Regions from separate parts of the Burkholderia sp. FERM BP-3421 genome, predicted to be linked through region 1. Evidence: predicted binding sites of a transcription regulator. Region 1 holds the regulator's gene; the other holds the start of a gene.
The links. Region 1 encodes HrcA, which represses chaperone genes, less so after heat shock. Its sites were predicted from a motif close to TTAGCACTCNNNNNNNNNGAGTGCTAA; they were not measured.

Region 1 (11,373 bases):
GGAAGGTCTCGAGCGGCCCGCGCGCGACGATCGTCGCGCCGCGCTTGACCTGGCCCGCCTGCAGCGCGTGGCCCAGGTACAGGCGCAGGTGATCGGACAGGCTGGTCGGCAGGTAGCGGACGATCCGGGCGACCGCGGCGCGCTCGAAGTCGGCCTTCAGGTCGAGTTCGCCGCGGCCGTGCCCCGGGTTCGTATAGCGGCCCGCGACCGTGATCGACGCGTCCGGATTGTCGACGTGGAACTCGGGCACCGCGACCTCCACGCGCGCGTGCGGCGTGCCCGCGGCTGGCGTGATGGTCCAGTTCGCGCGGCCGCGCAGCCGGTCGAACGCGAGGCGCGGCTCGTCGAACACGCCGGGCACGGTCACGGCCGCGTTCACTGTGTCGAGGCTCGCCGTGCCCTGGCGCTCGTTGGCGTCGACGTGGCCCCACAGGTTCTCGACGCCGGGAATCCCGGCGCGCGGATGGCCGTGCACGGACAGGCCGGGCGGCGGCTCCTGCGCCTCGATGCTGATGCCTTGCAGGTCGCCCTGGAAGCGGTAGCGGATGATCGGCGCGGCGCCGTTCTGGCGTTCCTCGTCGGCGAGTTCGTTGCTTGCCGGGCGCGCGCGCTCGACTTCCATCGCGTAGTTGGCGACGAGCCCGCGCGGATCGAAGCGCACCAGTTCGTTGCGCAGCCGCGCGGGCAGCGGCAGCCCGCGGATGAATTCCGCGAGGATGCCGAGGTCGACGCGGTCGCCCGCGACGCTCAGCAGCTGGCCGTGCTCGAGGGTCGGCACGCGGTAGCGGGCGGTCAGGGTCGAGAACGCGAGCGAGCGCGACAGCGGCGTGCCGTCGTCGAGCGGCGGCTGGCCCAGCTCGGCGTGCAGGCGCGTGAGGTGCAGCGTGTAGTCGCGCTTCGGCTCGATCGCGAGGTCCCAGCCGAAGCGCGCGACGGGGATGTCGAGGCGCGGCTGGGTCGGGCGCACCCGCAGCGCGACGTCGTAGCCGTGCAGGCTGCCGCGCGCGCCGGTCAGGTGGCCGTCGCGGAAGTTCGCCCAGATCGCATTGTCGATGCGGCCCGCGTAGGCGGTCAGCGGGATGTTGGTGTAGCGCGCGAGGGTCGGCAGGTCGACGGGGCCGGTCGACACGTAGGCGTCGCCGCTCCAGTTGGCGGGCTTGCCGATCGCCACGAGCGGCTTGTGGGTGAAGCGGGCGCGGAAATCGAGCGGGCCGAGGAACAGCGTGCCGTTCGCGGGCGCCTGCAGCGCGAGCCGGTGGCTGGCGCCGTCGTTGAGCACGGCGACCCGGATCCCGGTCAGCGCGAGTTCGGGCGCCGCGCGCTGCGCGTCGCGCCAGCGCAGCGTGCCGCCGCGCAGCACGATCGCCTCCTGCTTGAGCAGCCAGGTGCTGAAGGTGTCGTCGCCGCCGCGGCGGGTGGTCGGCACCGCCACGCCCGCCACCGACAGCGAGCCGTCCGCGTGACGCTCGGCGAGCAGATCCGGCTCGTCGACGATCAGGCTCGACAGCGTGGGGGACAGCCTGAGCAGCGAGCGCCACGACAGCGCGGCGCTCGCGTGCGGCACCGACAGCGCAAGCCGGCCGTCGCGGCCGCGGATCGTCAGGCGGCTGACCTCGACGCCCGGCTGCAGCCCGGACCACGAGGGCGCGAGCCGGCCGATCCGGACGTCGGCGTGCAATTTTTGAGATACGAAGGTTTCGACGCGCGGGCGGAATTCGTCGACGCGCGGCAGCAGGAGATAGCGCAGGCCGAGGAACAGGATGGCCGCGATGAAATACGCGGCGATGCCGAGCACCAGGACCGCCTTGAACACGCGACGCAGGACCGGGTGATCGTGATGCGGAGGCCCGGCTTCGTGCGGCGCGGCGGATTCCTGGCGGTCGGACATGCGGCGAAGGGGCGGCGATATGGTAGTTTTGCGAACTGACGTTGAAATGTATCACAGGGGGTCGCGCGGGCGGCCGCCGGGCGGCCCGCGCGGGCCGCCCGGCCGGCTCCGCGCCCGCGCCGCGCGACCCGCCCCTTCCCATTGCGCAGCGCTTGCCATGACCGACGCTTCCCCGCTCCTCAGCACGTCCTATTCCCACTACCTCGCGCGCGCGGTGGCCGCGCGCCCGGCGCTGGCCGGGCAGATCGCCGCCTGGGCGGACGCGCCCGTCACGCGTGCGCGGCTCGATGCGCGCCTGTCGGCGCTGCTCGAGGCCGCCGCGTCCGGGGCCGCCGCGCCGTCCGAGGACGCGCTCAAGCGGGCGCTGCGGCAGCTGCGCGCCGAGGCCTTCGGCGCGGTCGCGGAGCGCGATCTCGCGGGCCGCGCCGACGTCGCGGAGGTCACGGGCACGATGACCGATCTGGCCGAGCTGGCCGTGCAGCGCGCGCTCGCGCTGCTGTCGGCCGACCTGGAGGCGCTCTACGGCGAGCCGCGCGGCCCGTCCGGCGAGCGGCTCGCGCTCGGCGTGGTCGGCATGGGCAAGCTGGGCGGCCGCGAACTCAACGTGTCGTCCGACATCGACCTGATCTTCGTCTACGAGGACGACGGCGATACCGCGGGCGGCAGCCGCGCGGCGATCACCAACCAGGAATTCTTCACGCGGCTCGGCAAGCGCCTGATCGGCGTGCTGTCGGAGGTGACGGGCGACGGCTATGTGTTTCGCGTCGATATGCGGCTGCGCCCGAACGGCGATTCGGGGCCGCTCGTCTGCAGCCTCGGGATGCTCGAGGAATACTTCTACGTGCAGGGCCGCGAGTGGGAGCGCTATGCGTGGATCAAGGGGCGGCTCGTGTCCGAGCCCGACAGCGAGGCGGCGGGCCGGCTCGCGAAGCAGCTCGACGCGCTCGTCAAGCCGTTCGTCTACCGGCGCTACCTCGATTTCGGCGTGATCGGGGCGATCCGCGCGCTGCACCTGCAGATCCGCCAGGAGGCGCAGCGCCGCGCGATGATGCGGCCGGACAAGGCCGACGACATCAAGCTCGGGCGCGGCGGGATCCGCGAGATCGAGTTCAGCGCGCAGGTGTTCCAGCTGATCCGGGGCGGCCAGGACGCCGGGTTCCGGATCCGGCCGACGCTCGCGGTGCTCGCGCACGCGCAGGCGGGCGGGTTGATCGCGGACGAGGTCCGGGCCGGGCTGGCCGACGCCTATCGCTTCCTGCGCGTGCTGGAGCACCGCCTGCAGTACCGCAACGACGCGCAGACCCACGCGATGCCGGTGGATCCGGTCGAGCGCGCGGCGCTCGCGGCGTCGCTCGGCTACGCCGACTACGCGGCGCTGCTGGCCGAGCTGGACCGGCATCGCGGCTTCGTCGAGGCGCAGTTCGACCAGATCTTCGCGGACAAGGAAGGCGCCGAGCCGGGCTGCGGCGCGGCGGACGACGGCGCGGCGGCCTGGATCTGGAGCAGCGCGCTGGCCGACGACGGCGCGGACGACGCGCTGGCCGCGCGGCTCGCGGGCCTCGGCTTCGCCGATCCGGCTGCGATGCGCGCGCGGCTGCGCGCGATCTGGCAGTCGTCGCGCTACGGCGGGCTGCCGGAGAAGAGCCGGCAGCGCTTCGACCGGGTCGCGCAGCGCGCGCTCGAGGCGGCGCCGACGCTCGACGCCGCGCAGCGCGACGAGACCATCGCGCGCTGTTTCGACCTGCTGGAGACGGTGAGCCGCCGCGGCGTGTACCTCGCGCTGCTGACCGAGTACCCGGCCGCGCTCGAACGGGTGCTGTCGGTGCTCGGCGCGACCCGCTGGGGCGGCGGCTACCTGATCCGCCATCCGCAGCTGCTCGACGAGCTGCTCGACGACGAGGCGATCGCGAGCCCGTTCGACTGGCCCGCGTTCAAGGCGGGGCTGCGCGCGCGGCTCGCGGCGGCGGACGGCGCGGAGCAGCAGATGGACCTGCTGCGCCACGCGCAGCACGCGGAGGTGTTCCGGATCCTGCTGATCGACCTGGCGGGCACGCTGTCGGTCGAGCATGTGAGCGACCGGCTCTCGGAGCTGGCCGACGCGGTGCTCGACGTGACGATCGAGGTCGTGTGGTCGCAGCTCGCGAAGCGGCACCGCGACACGCCGTGCTTCGCGGCGATCGCGTACGGCAAGCTCGGTGGCAAGGAGCTGGGCTATGCGTCCGATCTCGACCTGATCTTCCTGTACGACGATCCCGACGAACGCGCGGCCGATGTCTACACGACTTTCACGCGGCGCCTGATCACCTGGCTCACGACCGCGACCGGCGCGGGCGCGCTGTTCGACCTCGACCTCCGGCTGCGGCCGAACGGCGAGGCGGGGCTGCTCGTCACCGATCTCGACGCGTTCCGCCGCTATCAGCTGCGGGAGGGCGACGCGGCGAACACGGCCTGGGTCTGGGAGCATCAGGCGCTGACGCGGGCGCGCTACAGCGCGGGCGACGTGCGGATCGGCGAGGCGTTCGAGGCAATCCGCGTGCAGGTGCTGGCCACGCCGCGCGACGCGGCGCTGCTTGCCCCGGAAATCGTCGGGATGCGCGACAAGGTGTTCGCCGGCCATCCGAACCACACGGCGCTGTTCGATCTCAAGCACGATCGCGGCGGAATGGTCGACATCGAATTCCTGGTTCAGTACTGGGTGCTGCTGCACGCGCCGCATCACCCGGCGCTGATCCGCAACACCGGCAACATCGCGCTGCTGCGCGAGGTCGCGCGGCTCGGGCCCGTGAGCGACGCGGAGGCCGAGACGGTCGGCGCCGCGTATCGCACCTACCGGCGCTTGCAGCATCGGGCGCGTCTCGATGGGATGGAGAAGGCGCGCGTCGAGCCTGGGCGGATCGAGGCCGAGCGCGCGGCGGTCAGCGCGCTATGGGCGCGGGTGTTCGGCTGAGCGGGACGGGCGGGGGCCTGGACCGGACGCCCGCCGCGTATTGAGAATCGATTGAGATTGTTTGAACGGAACCGCGCGTCTCGCAAGAATGCGGGCATCCGTTCACCAGGCGTCGCTGTGCGCCGCAACCGATCTCGAGCCCATCTTGACGTCCACCCGACACTCGCTTTCCACGACCGCGCTGGCTGCCGCCGTCATGGGACTGTTCTCCCTGGCCGCGCCGGCGGCGTCCCAAGCAGCGCCGACTCCTCTCAAGAATGTTCTGCACGGCAATGACCGGTGCCTCGCGTGGCAGCCGGGTGGCGAAACGGTGACGTTTGCCGCGTGCGACGGCGGCGCGGCGCAGGACTGGGTGTTCCAGAAGCAGAATGACGGCACGCATCTGATCCGTAACCGGGCGGCCATCGAGCAGGGCGCGGAGCGCTGCCTGCGCACGCACCCGGACGGCAGTACCGGCCGCGTGGCGCTGGGGACCTGCAAGGGAGACGGCTATACCTCGATGCGCAGCTGGCGCGTCAACGCCGGCCTCGGCGACCAGCTCGCGTTGAGCAACAAGTATCGCGCCGACGCCGGCCGCACCGAGTTGCTGAGCGCCTCGACCGATGCGCCCGGGGTGACGATGCGCGCCGATGCGGGGGGCACGGCTGCCGCCACCTTCACCTATCCGCTGCCGCTGCCCCTGCCCGATCGGCCGTATGCCGGCGACAAGTCGGCCCTGCTGCTGGTGGCGCATTTCTCGGATTCGAAGCCGGCCGACGCCGAGACGGTGCGCAAGGCCGTATTCGGCGACGGCGACGAGTATGCGTCGCTGCGCCGCTATCTCGAGGTGGCGTCGCACGGCAAGCTCAGGCTGCGCGGCGAGACACTCGACAGTGTCGATCTCGGCAAGCGGCCCGCGACCTGCGATTCGAGTGCGATTCTGGCCGCCGCGCGCGACGCGGCCCGCATCCGCGGCGTGAACCCGGACAAGTTCGACCATCTGTTCGTCGACCTGCCGAAGATGAGCAATTGCGGCTGGGCGGGGCTCGCGGCGACGCCGGGCAACTGGATCCTGTCGAACAACAGCGGCTCCGGTTACTGGATGTGGACGCACGAGTTCGGGCATAACCTCGGCGCGAACCACCCGGTTTCGCTGATCGACTGCCCGACGCCGGGCGGCACGGTCGAGGTCGGCGCCGCATGTCGCGTGGGCAAGGTCGATGACCCGTCCGATACGATGGGCGGCGGCGGCCGGCGCTTGTATCCGGGCAGCTACCAGTTGTTCACCGGTTGGCTCGGGGCGAACGACGTGCCGGAGATTCGCGATGCCGGTGCGTATACGCTTGCGCCGTTGTTCGGCGACCGGCCGGGCGCGCGCGGTTACCGGATCAAGCGTAGCGACGGCACGCTGCTGTGGCTCGAGTTCCGCCAGCCGCTGCGGGGTTTCGACGACTGGAAGGCGAACGATCCGTTCGTCAACGGTGTGATCGTGCGGATCGTCGAGCACAAGAGCGGCAAGGTGCTCAACACGCTGGTCGACGCGACACCGGGCAGCGCCAACGGAATGAAGGACGCACCGCTGATGCCGGGCCACTCGTTGCACGATACGCTGTCGGGCAAGATCATCACGGTGAGCTCGCTCGGACCGGATGGCGCTGTGGTGGAGGTGAGGAACGATGGCTTGTTGCTGCCGGAGGCGTCGATCACGGGCCCGCAGCAGGCCGATGCGAACGCGACGGTCACGCTGTCCGGCGCGGCGTCGGTGGGCGAGCGGCTGCAATACCAATGGCGCGCGCCGGTGGGCATCACGCTGAAGCCGGCTGGCAGCAGCGCGAGCTTCGTCGCGCCGGCGGCCGACAAGGAGCGCGACTACGCGTTCGGATTGACCGTGACCAATGACAAGGGCTATGCGGCCAACGCGACACATGTGGTCAAGGTGAAGGCGCAGGAGACGGTCGCGCCGCCGCGCGCGGCGATCAGCGGGCCGGCGAACGCCGCGGGCGGCGAGCGTGTGACGCTGTCGGGCGCGCAGTCGACCGGCAAGGGGCTGGGCTATGCATGGACCAGCCTGTCGGGCGTCGCGCTGACGCAGAACGGCGCAAACGCGAGCTTTGTCGCGCCGAAGGCCGAGGTCGAGCGCAACCACGATTTCCGCCTGACGGTGACCGATGAGCTGAACCGCAAGTCGGAAGCGGTACACCGCGTGACGGTGCGGGCCGATGCCGGGCAGGCCGTGCCCGCGTGGGAGGCGAAGCGGACCTACGCGACGCCGTGCGAGAAGGTTGCGTATGGCGGCAAGACCTGGATGAACGGCTGGTGGGTGCTCGGCGACGTGCCTGGCCAGGGCGGCGAATGGGGCCCATGGCGTGAGTTGGGCGTGGCCAACATGCACGGGCAATGCAAGGGTAAGTAAGGATGCGCTGAAGACGCGACGCGACGGGGCGGCCGGGCGCGCCGGCCGCGTCGCAGCGGGGCGCCTGGATTGGGTATGGCCGGTCGGTTGCGCGGGTAGTGGCGGTGCGGCTGGTCACAGGCACGGCCGGTCGGAAACACGGCCCGTGTCGCGGGCCCATCCTCAGGCGGCGAGCATTTCCTTCGCGTGCTTGCGCGTGGTCGCGGTGATCTCCAGGCCGCCCAGCATCCGCGCGATTTCCTCGATCCGGTTCGCCTTGTCGAGCGGCACGACGGTCGACACGGTGCCGCCGTTCGCGTCCGCACCCTTCGCGACCTGATGGTGCTGGTCGCCGCGCGCGGCCACTTGCGGCAGGTGGGTCACGCACAGCACCTGGCGGATCTGGCCGAGCTGGTGCAGCAGGCGGCCGACCACTTCGGCGACGCCGCCGCCGATGCCGGTGTCCACTTCGTCGAAGATCAGGGTCGGCGTCGGGCTGGCCGCGCTCGCGATCACCGCGAGCGCGAGGCTGATCCGCGCCAGCTCCCCGCCCGAGGCGACCTTCGCGAGCGGCCGCAGCGGCACGCCCGAGTGGCCGGCGACGCGGAACTCGACCTGTTCGAGCCCGTGCGCGCCGCCGTCCGCGAGCGGCACGAGCGCGACCTCGAAGCTGCCGCCCGCCATCGACAACTCCTGCATGCCGGTGGTGACGGCCGCGCCGAGCGCCTTCGCGGCCTGCGCGCGCGCCTTCGACAGCCGTTTCGCATCGACCAGGTAGGCGTCGTGCGCTTTCGCGGCGACGGCCTCGAGCGCGCCGAGGTCGGCGGCCGCGTCGAGCGCGGCGAGCTGCGCGCGGCGCGCGGCGTGCTCGGCGTGCAGCGTGTCGGGCGGCAGGCGGAACTTGCGCGCCGTCGAATGCAGCGCGTCGAGGCGGGTCTCGACCTGGGCGAGCCGGTCGGGATCGAGGTCGAGCCGCTGCGCGTAGTGCGACAGCGAATACGCGGCTTCCTGCAGCTGGATCTCCGCCGGTTCGAGCGAGGCGAGCGCGTCGTGCAGCGCGGCGTCGTATTCGGCGAGCCCGCGCAGCTTCGAGACGATCGCGCCGAGCTGGGTCAGCATCGCGTCGTCCGACTCGGACAGCGCGCCGAGCGCCGCCTGCACGCCGTCGATCAGGTTCGCCGAGTGCGACAGGCGGCGATGCTCGGCGCCGATCTCCTCCCATTCGCCGGGCTGCGGCGCGAGCTTGTCGAGCTCGGCGAGCTGCCATGCGAGCTTCTCGCGTTCGAGCTGGCGCTCGCGCTCGTGCGCGCGCGCGGCGTCGATCGCCTGGGTCGCGTCGCGCCACACGCGCCAGCCGCGCGCGACGGCGGCCGCATCGGCGACGAGGCCCGCGTGCGTGTCGAACAGCTCGCGCTGCGCTTCCGGCCGCATCAGCAACTGGTGCGCGTGCTGGCCGTGGATGTCGACCAGCATCTCGCCGACCTCGCGCAGTTGGGCGAGGGTCGCGCTGGTGCCGTTGATGAAGGCGCGCGAGCGGCCGTTCGCGTCGACCACGCGGCGCAGCATCACGACGTCGTCGGCGACGAACGCATGCTCGTCGAGCCAGCGCACGACCCGGTCGTGCGGGGTGAATTCGGCGCTGATGTCGGCGCGCGTGCAGCCCGTCCGCACGACGCTCGCGTCGGCGCGTTCGCCGAGCGCGAGCGCGAGCGCGTCGATCAGGATCGATTTGCCCGCGCCGGTCTCGCCGGAGAAGACGGTGAAACCGCGCTCGAATTCGAGGTCGAGCGCGGCGACGATGACGAAGTCGCGGATCGAGAGATGACGAAGCATGAGGGGCTGTGCGGGAGAAGGCGTCAGGACGCCGGGTCGTCGTCGAGCGACGGATGTTCGTTCCAGTGCAGCTTCTTGCGCAGCGTCGCGTAGTAGCTGTAGCCGACCGGATGCAGGAACGGCACGGTGTGCTTCGAGCGGCGCACCTCGATCGAGTCGTTCAGCTCGAGCGCGGTGAACGACTGCATGTCGAAGTTCACGTTCACGTCGCGCCCGCCGATGATCTGGATCCGCACCCGGGAGTCGTCGGGCAGCACGATCGGCCGGTTCGACAGCGCGTGGGGCGCGATCGGCACGAGCACGATGCCCTGCAGCTGCGGATGCAGGATCGGGCCGGACGAGGACAGCGCGTAGGCGGTCGAGCCGGTCGGCGTGGCGACGATCAGGCCGTCGGAGCGCTGGTTGTACATGAAGCGGCCGTCGACCGACACGCGCAGCTCCGCCATCCCGGAGAAGCCGCTGCGGTTGACGACCACGTCGTTGAAGGCGAGCGCGTGGTAGATCGGCTCGCCGTCGCGCATGATGCGGGCCTCCAGCAGCGTGCGCTCCTCGCGCTCGAAGCTGCCGGTCAGCATCATCGGCACCAGCTCCTGCATGTCCGACGCGGAAATGTCGGTGATGAAGCCCAGCCGGCCGTGGTTGATGCCGATCAACGGGGTCTTGTAAGGTGCGAGCTGGCGGCAGATGCCGAGCATCGTGCCGTCGCCGCCCAGCACCACCGCCACGTCGGCGCGCGCGCCGATCTCGGCCGGGGTGAGGGCCGGGTAGCCGGTGATACCGGTTCCGTGCGCGGTGTCGGCCTCGAACACGACCTCGAAGCCGCGCTTCGCGATGCAGGCGGCGAGCGCGGCGAGCGGCTCGACGATGCCGGGCGTGTTGCTGCGCCCCACGAGCGCGACGGTATGGAACTGATTGCCGGTTTTCATGCCGGCATTACACCATAGCTCGATGACGAAAAGAACCGCTCGGCGCGCCGGCGCGCCGTTCGGCCGGGTTGCGCCGCGCTCGCGGCCGAGGCCGGGTTGCGCTAGAATTTTTCCCCATGCTAGATCCCCGCGCACGAACTCTCCTCAAGACGCTGATCGAACGGTATATCGCCGACGGTCAGCCGGTCGGCTCGCGCACGCTGTCGCGGCATTCAGGGCTGGAACTGAGCCCGGCCACGATCCGCAACGTGATGTCGGACCTGGAGGAGCTGGGGCTGGTCTCGAGCCCGCATACGTCGGCCGGCCGCGTGCCGACGCCGCGCGGCTACCGGCTGTTCGTCGACACCATGCTGACGGTCGAGGCGCCGGACGCGGTCACCCGGCTCGTGCAGGCCACGCTGCAGGCGGGCGAGCCGCAGAAGGTGGTGGCGGCCGCGGCGGGCGTGCTGTCGAGCCTGTCGCAGTTCGCCGGGGTCGTGCTGACCCCGCGCCGCAGCCACGTGTTCAAGCAGGTCGAGTTCATGCGGCTGTCGGACAAGCGGATCCTGCTCATCATCGTCACGCCGGAAGGCGACGTGCAGAACCGCATGATGGCGACCCAGCGCGACTACTCGCCGGCCCAGCTGACCGAGGCGTCGAACTACATCAACGCGCATTTCGCGGGTTTGTCGTTCGACGAGGTGCGGCGCCGGCTGCGCGAGGAGATCGACCAGCTGCGCGGCGACATGACCGCGCTGATGCACGCGGCCGTCACCGCGAGCACCGAGGTGCCGGACGAAGAGGATACGGTGCTGATTTCCGGCGAGCGCAACCTGCTGGAAGTGGCCGACCTGTCGTCCGACATGGCGCGGCTGCGCAAGCTGTTCGACGTGTTCGACCAGAAGACGAGCCTCCTGCAACTGCTCGACGTGTCGAGCCACGCGCAGGGGGTGCAGATCTTCATCGGCGGCGAATCGACGCTGGTGCCGATCGAGGAGATGAGCGTCGTGACGGCGCCGTACGAGGTCAACGGCACGATCGTCGGCACGCTCGGCGTGATCGGGCCGACCCGGATGGCCTACAACCGGGTGATTCCGATCGTCGACATCACCGCGCGGCTCCTGTCGCTGACCCTGAGCCAGCAGTAGCCGGGCGCCCGCCCGAGCCGGCCCGCTATAATGTGTTTCGTTCGATTTGGTGCTCCGGCACGTCCTGCCCATGCGTTTTGATCTCGAACCGCCGTCGCACGCCGCGGCGGCCCATCGCGTCGCGGTGCTGCTGATCAACCTCGGTACGCCCGACGAGCCGACGCCCCGCGCGGTGCGCCGCTACCTCGCCCAGTTCCTGTCCGACCCGCGCGTGGTCGAGATTCCCCGGGCCGTCTGGCAGGTGATCCTGCGCACGCTGGTGCTGCCGCTGCGCGGCCGCG
Region 2 (11,373 bases), 140 kb from region 1:
CGTGACGGATCTCGCCCCGGCGCGCGGCGAGCGCGTCGCGCTGCTCGTCAATAATCTCGGCGGCACACCCGCGAGCGAACTCGACATCGTCGCGGCCGCCGCGCTGCGCGAGCTGGATCGTCTCGGCCTGCGGGTCGAGCGCGCGTGGGCCGGCACGTTCCTGAGCGCGCTGGAGATGGCGGGCGTGTCGCTGACCGTGCTGCGGCTCGACGACGCGCGGCTCGCGCGACTCGATGCGGCTTCGCGCACGAGCGCGTGGCCTGTGCATGGCGGCGCGCTCGCGGCGGTGGTCGCGAAGGCGGCGCCCGCCGCGCCGCGCGCGCAGTCGGCCGAGGCGCGGCTCGCGCGCGACGCGGCGCTGCGGCGCGCGATCGAGGCCGTGTGCACGAGCCTGCTGGCGTCGGAGGCATTGCTGACCGAGATGGATCAGCGCGTCGGCGACGGCGATCTCGGCATCAGCCTGTCACGCGCGTCGCACGCGATGCGCGATGCGCTCGACGATTGGCCGTCGGCCGAACTGCCCGCGGCCGTGCTGCGCGAGATGTCGGCGACGATCCGGCGCGTGGTCGGCGGCACGTCCGGTCCGCTGTACGCGATCATGCTGATGCGCGCCGCCGCCGCGCTCGACGGCGTGCGCGAACCCGATGCGCATGCCTGGGCGCGCGCCTTCTCGGCGGCTGTCGATGGCGTGATGGAATTGGGCGGCGCGCGGCCCGGCGACCGCACCATGGTCGATGCGTTGCAGCCGGCGGCCGATGCATTGCGCACGGCGCTCGAGGCGCGGGCCGTCGACACGGCGGCCGCCTTGCGCGCGGCGGTCGAGGCGGCCGAGGCGGGCGCGGCGCGCACCGCGTCGATGACGCCGCGCCGCGGCCGCTCCAGCTATATCGGCGAGCGGGCGCTCGGGCATGCCGATCCGGGCGCGCACGCGGTCGGCCTGTGGCTCGCGGCGGTGCGCGACGCGCTGGTGGGCTGAGCATGACGTCGCGCGGGTGCATGCTGCACGCGTCCGCGCGACGGCTCGAAGCGCCTCAGGCGAGCCGCACGATACGGCGGCGCGGCCAGACCAGGCGGTAGTACAGGGTTTGCAGCAGGAGCATGGCGATGAAGGTCGTCGCGCAGGCCCACCAGATGCCGGCTAATCCGACCCGGGCGTTCAGCCAGAACGCGAGCGGCAATTCGATGCACAGGATCGCGCCGATCGCGAGCGCGGTCGGACCGGCGACTGCGCCGCTGGCACGCATCGCGCCGACCAGCACGTTCGCGCAGCCGAGCACGACCACGCTCCAGGCGACGATGTGCAGCAGATCGAGTGCGCGCGCAACCACTTCCGGCGCGGTCAGGAACGCGCCGACGAGCCACGGCGCGCAGCCGTGCACCAGGGCCACGATACTTCCGGTGAACAGCAGATTGAGCCGCAGGCCGGTGCCGACGATCGCGCCGATCCGTTCCGCGCGGCCCGCGCCGATGGCGTGCGACGCGAGGATCGTCGTCGTGATGCCGAGCGACATCGCCGGCAGCTGAATCCAGCTCATCACTTGCGTGACCGCGCCATAAGCCGCGGTCGCATCCGATCCGTGACGGTTCACGAGGCCGAGCAAGGCGAATTCGGCGAGCGCCATCGTCAGCATCTGCAGCGCGGCGGGCACGCCGATCCGCAACATCTTCGCGGCGATGGCCGGCTCGATGCGCAGGTTCCGCAGCAGCGCGTGGTCAGGCGCGAGCGGATGCCGGCGGCGACGCCAGTGCCACGCGGTCCAGAGCAGCGCGAGCGTGAAGGCCGCGAGCGTCGATACCGCGGCGCTCGCGACGCCGAGGCGCGGCAGGCCGAACCAGCCGCGGATCAGCGCCGGCGTGCACGCGAGCGAGAGCACCGTGGCGAACGCGAGCGTGCGCAGCGGCGTGACCGCGTCGCCGACGCCGCGGCTCATCGAGGTGGTGAGCCACATCAGCAGCACGATGGGCATGCCGGCCAGCATCAGCGTCGCATAGCGGCTCGCCTCGTCGAGCACGTTGGCGGGCGTGCCGAGCCAACGCATCAGCGACGCGGCGCCGAAGCCGCCGCCGATCGCGATCACGACGCCCACGCAGAGCATCAGCGCGAGCGCGGTGCCGGCGATCGCGCGCACCTTCGGCAGATCGCCCGCGCCCCACGCGTGGCCGATCAGGATCGTCGCGCCGGTGCTGAGGCCGATGATGATCGAGAGCAGCAGGAAGAACACCGGAAAGAACGCGGAGACCGCGGCGATCGCATCGACGCCGAGCATCTGCCCGAGGTAGAGACCGTCGATCGTGCCGGCGGCGGATTGCAGCAGATTGGTCAGCATCATCGGCAACAGGATCGCCAGATAGGTTTTCCATAAAGGCCGCACGGGCGGCGGGGCGAGGGTGGTCCGGGTGGACATGCGGGATTCCTTTGGGCAAAGCGACGCCATGACGCGCGGCGGACCGCGCGACGTCGCGTGAAGTGACGAACGGGAAAGGGGGCGCGGCGCGCGTGCGCCGCGCGGGTCAGGCGTCGGGCGCTGCCGTGTCGGCGTCGACCGCGGACGCGAGCCATGCCGCGTGTTCGCGGACATCGCGCGGCCAGCCGGCGATACAGGCGTCGAAGCGCGCCGCGTCGCGCGCGAACAGCGCGCGGGTGGCCTCTTCGAAGCCGGGCAGGTCGCCCGCGAGCGCCGACATGAAGTGATACGCGCGTTCCTGCTGCTGACGTGCGCGGTCGCGTTCGCCGTGCTTGCGGCGGGCGTCGTCGACCATCTTGCGCAGCGCGACCGAGGCGCCGCCCGGCTGCGTCGCGAGCCATTCCCAGTGACGCGGCAGCAGCGTGACTTCGCGCGCGATCACGCCGAGCTTCGGCCGGCCGCGCCCGCGGGCGGCGGGCGCGGCGTCGGCGTCGTCGCTTGCCGACGCCGACGCGCCAGCGGGCGCCGGCGTGTCGGGATAGCGCGCCCGGATCGCCTCGTCCGGCCCACGCGTATCGACGTCGATCGAGCGGCCGGTGCGGTTGTCGAAAATCAGGATCGACGCATTGGCATCGCGATCGAGCGCGTGCCGGGTGGCGAGCGCGATGGCCTGCAACGAGCCCGAGGCGAGACGCCGGTGGCCCGCGAAGCTCGTGTAGGCGGGAAAGGCGGAATGAGAAGTCATGACGGACACCGAGGAACAGGATGGTTCGAATAATACCCGGGTATTATTCGAGGTGCAATATTACCCGGGTATTATTTTGAGGGGGCGCGTCATGCATGCCGCGCGGGCGGCGGGGTGAACAGCGGCTGCAACTCGGGGGCGAGCGATCTCAGCAATTGCACCGCGAGCGCGCTCGTGAAGTCGTAGCGCGCCGCGTAGGGCTCGTGGGCATACGCGGTCAGCACGCCGAAGAAGCGCTCGCCGATCGCGAACACGAAGGTGGCGCTGCGGTTGACCTTGCGCGATTCGACGAGGCGCGCGCCCGGCGCATAGACGTTGAAGCGCTGGTCGCCGGTGCCGGTCTTGCCGTAGATCTCGAAGGTCCTGCCGTCGGGCAGCGTGAGGCCGGAGGCGAGCCGCCGCGCGGTGCCGTCGAGCACCACGTCGCGCAGCATGCGCCGCACGACGGCGACGATCTCGGGCGGCAGCATCGTGCGAGGCTGCGCCGGCGCGCGCGCGAAGCGCGTTTCGTAGGGCGTGTCCGGCGCGAACGTGAGCTGCGTGATGCTTTGCGTCGGGGCGTCGTTGCCGCCGTTCGCGATCATCCCGATCAGGTGCGCGAGCGCATCGGGCTGGTCGCCGGACGCGCCGATCGCGGCCGCGAGCGACGGCGTGAGATGGGCGAACGGGTAGCCGTACGCGCGCCATTCGCGGCCGATCGCATCGTAGGCGCGCAGCTCGATCATGCGGCGGATGCGGCGGTCCTGGGTGGCGTGATAGCGGGTCTTGTAGAGCCACGAATAGGTGGTGCGCCGCACGTCGCTGCTGGCGCCCTCCACGTCGTCGAGGGTGGCGCCCGGATGCGCGCGCAGGTAGGCGAGCGTCCACAGCGCGAGCGGATGCACGCTCGCGATGTAGCCGCGATCGTTGAGGTTGAAGCGATCGACGCCGTACTTCGCGTACAGCGCGGCGAGCGCGTCGTCCGGCAGCGTCGCGGCCGGCGTGCCCTTGAGCGTCGCGCGCATCCAGGCGTCGAACCAGGCGGGCGGGCCGTCGGGCGCGACGCTGCGCAGCACCGTGGCGATCTTCGGCGGCGATTTGCGCACGTTGCGCAGCATCGCGGCGAGCGCGTCGTCGTCGGTCCGGCCCGCGTAGCGCGTGTAGAAACGCTTCACGTAGACGCGGCTCTCGTCGTCGACGAAGCGGTCCAGGTAGCGCGCGCGGGCCGCGGGATCGTCGAGCCAGGCCGACGCGGGCCCGGAGGTTTCGATCATCTCGTAGTGGACGATGTCGCGCATCAGCCGCACGAACACGAGGTTCACCGAATGCGTGAACGCGGCGTGCACGGTCAGGATCCGGCCGTTGTCGATCTTGTCGAAATTGGTGAACGCTTGCGCGCCGCCGCCCGTATAGAAGGTCTCGCCGGCGCTCGCCGAGTATTTGCGTTCGATGGCCGCGTCGAGCATGGCCGGCAGCGACGGGTCGCGCGCGCTGGCCAGGTAGGACAGCGCCCAGCGGGTCAGCGTATCCGACGGATCGGGCTTCAAGCCGGCGCGTTCGGCGGCGGACAGCGGGGCGTAGCGCGCATGCAGCGCCGCGATGATGCGCAGGTAGGTGACGAGGGTGCGCAGCTTCGCGGTGGAGCCGAGATTGAGGCGCGCGCCCTGGTTGATGTCGAACGGCTCGTTGACGCTGTCCGTCTGCACGCGCAGCAGGTTCGCGCCGCCGCGCCGTTCGTACAGCGTGAAGCTGTAGGTCAGGTGCGACGGATCGTCGGCGGGGCGCAGCATCTCGAAGCCGTAGAGGCCGGCCGCCTGCGCGCCCGCGCGCGTCGCGACGCCCGCGAGGCGCGCGGACACGGCCTGCTGCACGCGGTTGTCGAGCGTGTCGGTGGCGTCGAGGTCGAGCCGGTCGAGCGCGTAGAAACCGGGCGTCCCGAGCGCGTCGAGCAGATGCGCGCGCGCGGAGGTCACGGCCTTGCGCGTGACGAACGATTGGGCCGGCGCGCGCGCCGGCGCCGGACTGAGCGCGATCGACGCGCCGAGCGCCGCGTCGCGCAGGGCCGGCGTGATCACCTCGTTGGCGGCGAGCAGGCGCAGATAACTGTCGGTCAGGCGCTGCAGCGCCGGGAAGTCGCGCTGCAGGTAATAGGAGGGCGCGCGCTGAGCGATCAGCAGCGACAGCACCTCGCGAAACGCGAGCGCCTGCGCGGCGAGCTGGTCGGGCGTCGCGGGCGCGGCGAGCAGGCGGTTGACCTCGTCGAAGTCGCGGTCGTACCACGCGGCGAGACCGTCGCCGATACCGATCACTTCGCCGAGGTGCGGACGGGCGGCGAGCGGCACCGCGTTCAGGTAGCGCGCGACGAGCGCCTCGCGCGCGGGCAGGGTTTGCGGCCCGTGCAGGTACGCGCGCAGCGACGCGGACGCGATCTGCCGCAGCTTCTCCGGCGGCGTCGCGGTGCGGCCGCCCGGCGAGTGACGGAATTTCTCCAACTGGGTCGCGAGCGTGCTGCCGCCGGGCGTGGCCTGGTGCGGCATGACGAAACGCAGGCCCTGATCGGCGAGCGCGCGGCCGAAACGTCCCCAGTCGAGGGCGGGGTTGCGTTCAGGCGCGGCGGCGTCGAGCAGCGTGCGATCCTCGATATACAGCAGCGCGGCGACGACGACGGGCGGGATCGCGTCGAACGACGGGTAGATCCGCGCGGGGTAGCGGGCCGTGTAGAGCGGTGCGCCCGTGGCGTCGCGCAGCGTGAGGCCGGTCTGGTCTTTTTCGTCGTAGGGGGGAAACAGGCCGGCGTCGGCGAGCGCGCGCATGCGGTCCGACTGCCGCGCCTGCGCCGTGACGATGAAGCCGCGCGATAGCAGGCGCTGCTCGATCGCGGGCAGCGCGGTGTAGCCGAGCCGCAGGTCGTAGGGGCCGTCGCCGGGGAAGCGGAGCGCGTTGCTCGGCCCGGCGCCGGGCTGATAGGCGAGCGTCTGGTCGTAGCGGGACAGGTAGCGCGCCTGCAGCCGCGAACTTTCGAGTTCGAGCTGACACAGCTTCGCGACGGCGGCGAGCGTGATGACGCTCAACGCCAGCAACCACAACCAACGCTTCCGCATCGATGCAACACCGATCGAGCGGAGCGGAATCCGAACCAGCGGCCGATTCATGGCGGCATCTCCCGGCAGGGACCGGAGCGTGCCGGATCCTCTTTCGTAGTGTAGTCGCCAAACCGAAAATGCCACGGTCGGGAGTGACCCGGGGTTCATGAAGGCGTCGACGGTCGTGGGCGGGCTTGTGGATGGCGCGCGCGGATTGGTACCATCGTCCGCTGTTGGTTCCGTTCATTTTTCGGCCGGTTGCCCGTGCGTTCGCGTCGGGCGCGCTGTTTGAGCCGGTTCGCCCAGCTTGCCAATCCGATGCACTATTTCACCCGAACCCTGATGTGCGCCCTTGCCTGCGTGACGTGCACGCCGGCGAGCCGGGCGGACGTCCCGTTCACCGACGCGCAACTGACGCCGCAGGCGGCGCTGATTCATATGAAGGCTGTCGACTATTGCGGGAAAGGCGCGGCTGACGATCGCGTGGCCTGCGAAAACGATTTCATCACCATGGCCAGCCAGATACTCGCGACGCAGCCCGGCATCGCGCCGCCCGGCGCACGCGCGGCGGACCACGCGGCGGCCGTCGCGGACGCCGCGCGTCGCCGCCTGCCTGCCGCCGAGCGCCTCGCCTCGCTCGCGCCGGCCGACAGCCCGGACCCCGGCCGGGATCCGGCGGCGCAGATGATCGGCTTGTCACGCGCGTGCGAGAAGCTGTTCCCGGAGACGGCCGCGCAGGCGAACGCGCAGCGGCTCGCCGCGCTCGAGGCGCAGAGCCCCGAGATCCATCGCGAGGCGGTCGCGCTGGAAGCGGACCGGTCGGTGGCGGCGCGCCGCCGGATCCACGCGGCCGAAGCCCAGTTCGGGTGGGATGGTCAGCTCGCCAAGCTCGTCTGCACGCTGTCCTGAGGCCGCGGCCCCCCGGTCTCGCGGGGGCGGCTCAGGGTGCGGGAACCTGCTCATCGGATCCGACCCTTGCAACTGTTACACTTTCCGCACTGCGGCATCGGTGCGTCGAAATCGCCAGAAAGCCCGCCGGGCGGGGCATTGAGCGAGATCAGGCCGATCGGGGAAGGATCCTGGGGCGGTTCTTGAATTTGTCAAAACCCGTCCATATAATTAGCACTCGCTGCACTAGAGTGCTAACAATTCTCTGCCGGGCTTCCGGCCCGGCAGATTCCCTCAGCGTTCTTCAGTCTCAATCAAGAGAGGAGTGAGTATGAACCTTCGTCCTTTGCACGATCGCGTGATCGTCAAGCGTCTGGATCAGGAAACCAAGACCGCGTCGGGCATCGTGATCCCCGAAGCCGCTGCAGAAAAGCCGGATCAAGGTGAAATCCTGGCCGTCGGCCCGGGCAAGCGCGACGACAAGGGCGCGCAGATCGCGCTCGACGTGAAGGTCGGCGATCGCATCCTGTTCGGCAAGTACGCTGGCCAGACCGTCAAGGTCGACGGTCAGGAACTGCTCGTGATGCGCGAAGAAGACATCATGGCCGTGGTCAACGCTAAGTAAGCGTTCGCCAACGTACCCATTCTCAAAGAATCCCAAGGAGTTAGAAGATGGCAGCTAAAGACGTCGTATTCGGCGATTCCGCCCGCGCGAAGATGGTCGAAGGCGTGAACATTCTCGCCAACGCAGTGAAGGTCACGCTGGGTCCGAAGGGCCGCAACGTGGTGCTCGAGCGCAGCTTCGGCGGCCCGACGGTCACCAAGGACGGTGTGTCGGTCGCGAAGGAAATCGAGCTGAAGGACAAGCTCCAGAACATGGGCGCGCAAATGGTCAAGGAAGTCGCTTCCAAGACCAGCGACAACGCCGGCGACGGCACGACGACGGCAACCGTCCTCGCGCAATCGATCGTTCGCGAAGGCATGAAGTACGTCGCATCGGGCATGAACCCGATGGACCTGAAGCGCGGCATCGACAAGGCAGTCGCAGCGGCTGTCGAAGAGCTGAAGAAGATCAGCAAGCCGTGCACGACCAACAAGGAAATCGCGCAGGTCGGCTCGATCTCGGCGAACAGCGATTCGTCGATCGGCGATCGCATCGCTGAAGCGATGGACAAGGTCGGCAAGGAAGGCGTGATCACCGTCGAAGACGGCAAGTCGCTGGCCGACGAGCTGGACGTCGTCGAAGGCATGCAATTCGACCGCGGCTACCTGTCGCCGTACTTCATCAACAACCCGGACAAGCAAGTCGCCGTCCTCGACAACCCGTTCGTGCTGCTGCACGACAAGAAGGTGTCGAACATCCGTGATCTGCTGCCGGTGCTCGAGCAAGTCGCGAAGGCTGGCCGTCCGCTGCTGATCATCGCGGAAGACGTCGAAGGCGAAGCGCTCGCGACGCTGGTCGTGAACAACATCCGCGGCATCCTGAAGACTGTTGCGGTCAAGGCGCCGGGCTTCGGCGATCGTCGCAAGGCGATGCTGGAAGACATCGCGATCCTGACCGGCGGTCAAGTGGTGGCGGAAGAAACCGGCCTGACGCTCGAGAAGGCGACGCTGGCTGAACTGGGCCAGGCGAAGCGCATCGAAGTGGGCAAGGAAAACACGACGATCATCGACGGCGCAGGCGAAGCCGTGAACATCGAAGCGCGCGTGAAGCAAGTGCGTGCGCAGATCGAAGAAGCGACGTCGGACTACGACCGTGAAAAGCTGCAAGAGCGCGTGGCCAAGCTGGCCGGCGGCGTGGCAGTGATCAAGGTCGGCGCTGCGACCGAAGTCGAAATGAAGGAAAAGAAGGCACGTGTCGAAGACGCACTGCACGCCACGCGCGCAGCTGTGGAAGAAGGCATCGTGGCCGGCGGCGGCGTCGCGCTGATCCGCGCGCGCACCGCGATCGCGGGCCTGACGGGCATCAACGCCGACCAGAACGCCGGTATCAAGATCGTGCTGCGCGCGATGGAAGAGCCGCTGCGCCAGATCGTCACGAACGGTGGCGAAGAGGCGAGCGTCGTGGTGGCGGCAGTTGCAGCGGGCAAGGGCAACTACGGCTACAACGCGGCAACGGGCGAGTACGGCGACCTGGTGGAAGCCGGCGTGGTCGACCCGACCAAGGTGACGCGCACCGCGCTGCAAAACGCGGCATCGGTCGCGGGCCTGCTGCTGACGACGGACGCAGCGGTTGCCGAGCTGCCGAAGGAAGACGCACCGATGCCTGGCGGCATGCCGGGCGGCATGGGCGGCATGGGCATGGATATGTAATCGGCGTTACGCCGCTTGCATTGAGGAACGCGCGGCGACGCGCGTTCACCCAATAAAAAACCCGCAGCGATGCGGGTTTTTTATTGGGGCCGACGGATCGTGCACCGCGCCGGCGGCCGGGGCGGGCGCGCCGCCGCGTTCAGCCCGGCGCGCTCTTGCCGGCCGCGGTCGGCCGGGTGGCGGCGGGTTGCAGCAGCGCTTCGTCCTCGTTGCTGCGCGCCCAGAAGAAGCGATCCGGCAGATACGCGCCCATGCCGGGACGGAACGCGTCGCGCGTGGCCTGATACAGGTACTCCTGCGCCTCGCGCACCGCCTCGGGCGGTTCCTGCCCGTTCGCGAGCAGCGCGGCGATCGCCGCGCCGAGCGTATCGGTGACGCCCATCAACCGGTGCGGCGTGCGCTCCCACAGATCCTGCCGGATCTGGCCTTCCTCGCCGTACAGCGTGTTGACGAGGCGGTGCGAGCCGGTCTCGGTCGCCAGGATGTATTCGCAACCCTGCGCCAGCAGGTGCGAGATCGCGGCGTCGAGATTCGGCGCTTCGGCGTCGCCGTCCGGCTGCGCGAGCGCGATCAGCGTCGCGTGGTCGGCGACGAGCAGCGTGGTCTGCGGCGCGAGCAGGTCGGCGATCGATTCGCGCAGGTCGTCGGCCGCGAGCACGTGCTCGTCGTCGAGCGTGAAATCCGGCGCGAGTACGAGCGGCACGCCGTCGTAGTCGGCGACCACCTCGGCGATCGCGCTCACGACTTCCGCGCGGGTCGCGGCGCCGATCTTGAACGCGGCCACCGGCATGTCTTCGAGCAGCATGCGCGCCTGCGCGGCGACGGTGTCGGGATCGAGCCCGGTCACTTCGTCGCAGGCGGCGGAATCGCGCACGGTATAGCCCGTCAGGACCGACACGCCGTGGCAACCCATGCTCGCCAGCGTCAGCAGGTCGGCCTGCAGGCCGGAGCCGCCAGTCGGATCGGACAAGCCGAAGGAGAGGACGATCGGGGGGGCATTGCTGGACATGGAAAAATGGGGCAAGAAAAAACGGACAGGCAGGACAACGGCGGGACGCACCAAGCATGGGCATCCTGTCGGCATTATGCGGCCGAATCAGGCGGGCCGACCGGGTTTTTTTATCGCACCGCAACGAAGCGCCGCGCGTCGAGGCGGATTGCTAGGCAGTCCGGCCCCGACACGGTACCATCATGGCTCTCAAATCAACGGACTTTCCTTACACGGCTTAAGATGGAATATAAAAGCTGGATGTGCCTGATCTGCGGTTGGATTTACGACGAAGAGGCAGGCTTGCCGGACGAGGGCATTGCCCCGGGCACACGCTGGGAAGACGTTCCCATCAATTGGACCTGCCCGGAATGCGGCGCGCGCAAGGAAGACTTCGAGATGGTGCAGATCTGACCGTCTTGCGCCGGTGTCCGTGGTGGGCGCCGGCAGCCCGTGCGCGACGCGCGTCAGGAAGGGGTCGACCGCGCGTCACGCGATGATCCGGCTTGCCGGGAGGTGAAAGCGCGCGCATGAGTTCCGATCCGATCACGCAAGCGGTGCTTGAAGCCCTGCCCAATCCGCGGGGGGGCGCAGTGCGCGTAGCGGAAGCCGCGCTGCGCGAGGCGGCCGACGCCTTCGAGCGCGAGTCGTCGCCGGCGGCGCCGCTTGGCGTCGCGGCGGCGGCGCTGCGCGATGCGGGCTGGCTGGCCGCGCACCGCTTCGTGGTCGCGCTGTCGCACGCCGCGCCGTTCGCGGCCGCCGACGTATCGCCGATGGCGTTCCATGCGGCGCTGCGCGCGTTCCGGCTCGCGGTGGCGCGCCACAATCTGCGCGAGCTGGCCTGCTCGCCAGTCCTGTTCGAGCACTATCACGCGCTGCGCACCCAGGTCGCGCGCGACCTGCGCACCGACACGCCGCACGACGCGCTCGCGCTCGCCGGGCGGCCGGTGCCGCCCGCCACGCTTCACACCT

Region 2: groES (co-chaperone GroES) is a predicted target of HrcA. The motif match lies at 7,332-7,358, and genes of this name have one in related genera.

What each region holds. Positions count from the first base shown of each region.
Region 1 covers NZ_CP117782.1:3,765,139-3,776,511, forward strand. Annotated here, with positions in the region: gene Bsp3421_RS33245 (YhdP family protein) at 1-1,888, opposite strand, end outside; gene glnE (bifunctional [glutamate--ammonia ligase]-adenylyl-L-tyrosine phosphorylase/[glutamate--ammonia-ligase] adenylyltransferase) at 2,046-4,835, shown strand; gene Bsp3421_RS33255 (carbohydrate-binding protein) at 4,981-7,227, shown strand; gene recN (DNA repair protein RecN) at 7,390-9,039, opposite strand; gene Bsp3421_RS33265 (NAD kinase) at 9,063-9,965, opposite strand; gene hrcA (heat-inducible transcriptional repressor HrcA) at 10,082-11,092, shown strand; gene hemH (ferrochelatase) at 11,163-11,373, shown strand, end outside.
Region 2 covers NZ_CP117782.1:6,488-17,860, forward strand. Annotated here, with positions in the region: gene dhaL (dihydroxyacetone kinase subunit DhaL) at 1-976, shown strand, start outside; gene Bsp3421_RS16150 (MATE family efflux transporter) at 1,032-2,405, opposite strand; gene Bsp3421_RS16155 (DUF2239 family protein) at 2,512-3,150, opposite strand; gene Bsp3421_RS16160 (transglycosylase domain-containing protein) at 3,240-6,281, opposite strand; gene Bsp3421_RS16165 (hypothetical protein) at 6,501-7,121, shown strand; gene groES (co-chaperone GroES) at 7,432-7,725, shown strand; gene groL (chaperonin GroEL) at 7,773-9,413, shown strand; gene Bsp3421_RS16180 (hydroxymethylpyrimidine/phosphomethylpyrimidine kinase family protein) at 9,553-10,422, opposite strand; gene Bsp3421_RS16185 (rubredoxin) at 10,645-10,815, shown strand; gene Bsp3421_RS16190 (hypothetical protein) at 10,932-11,373, shown strand, end outside.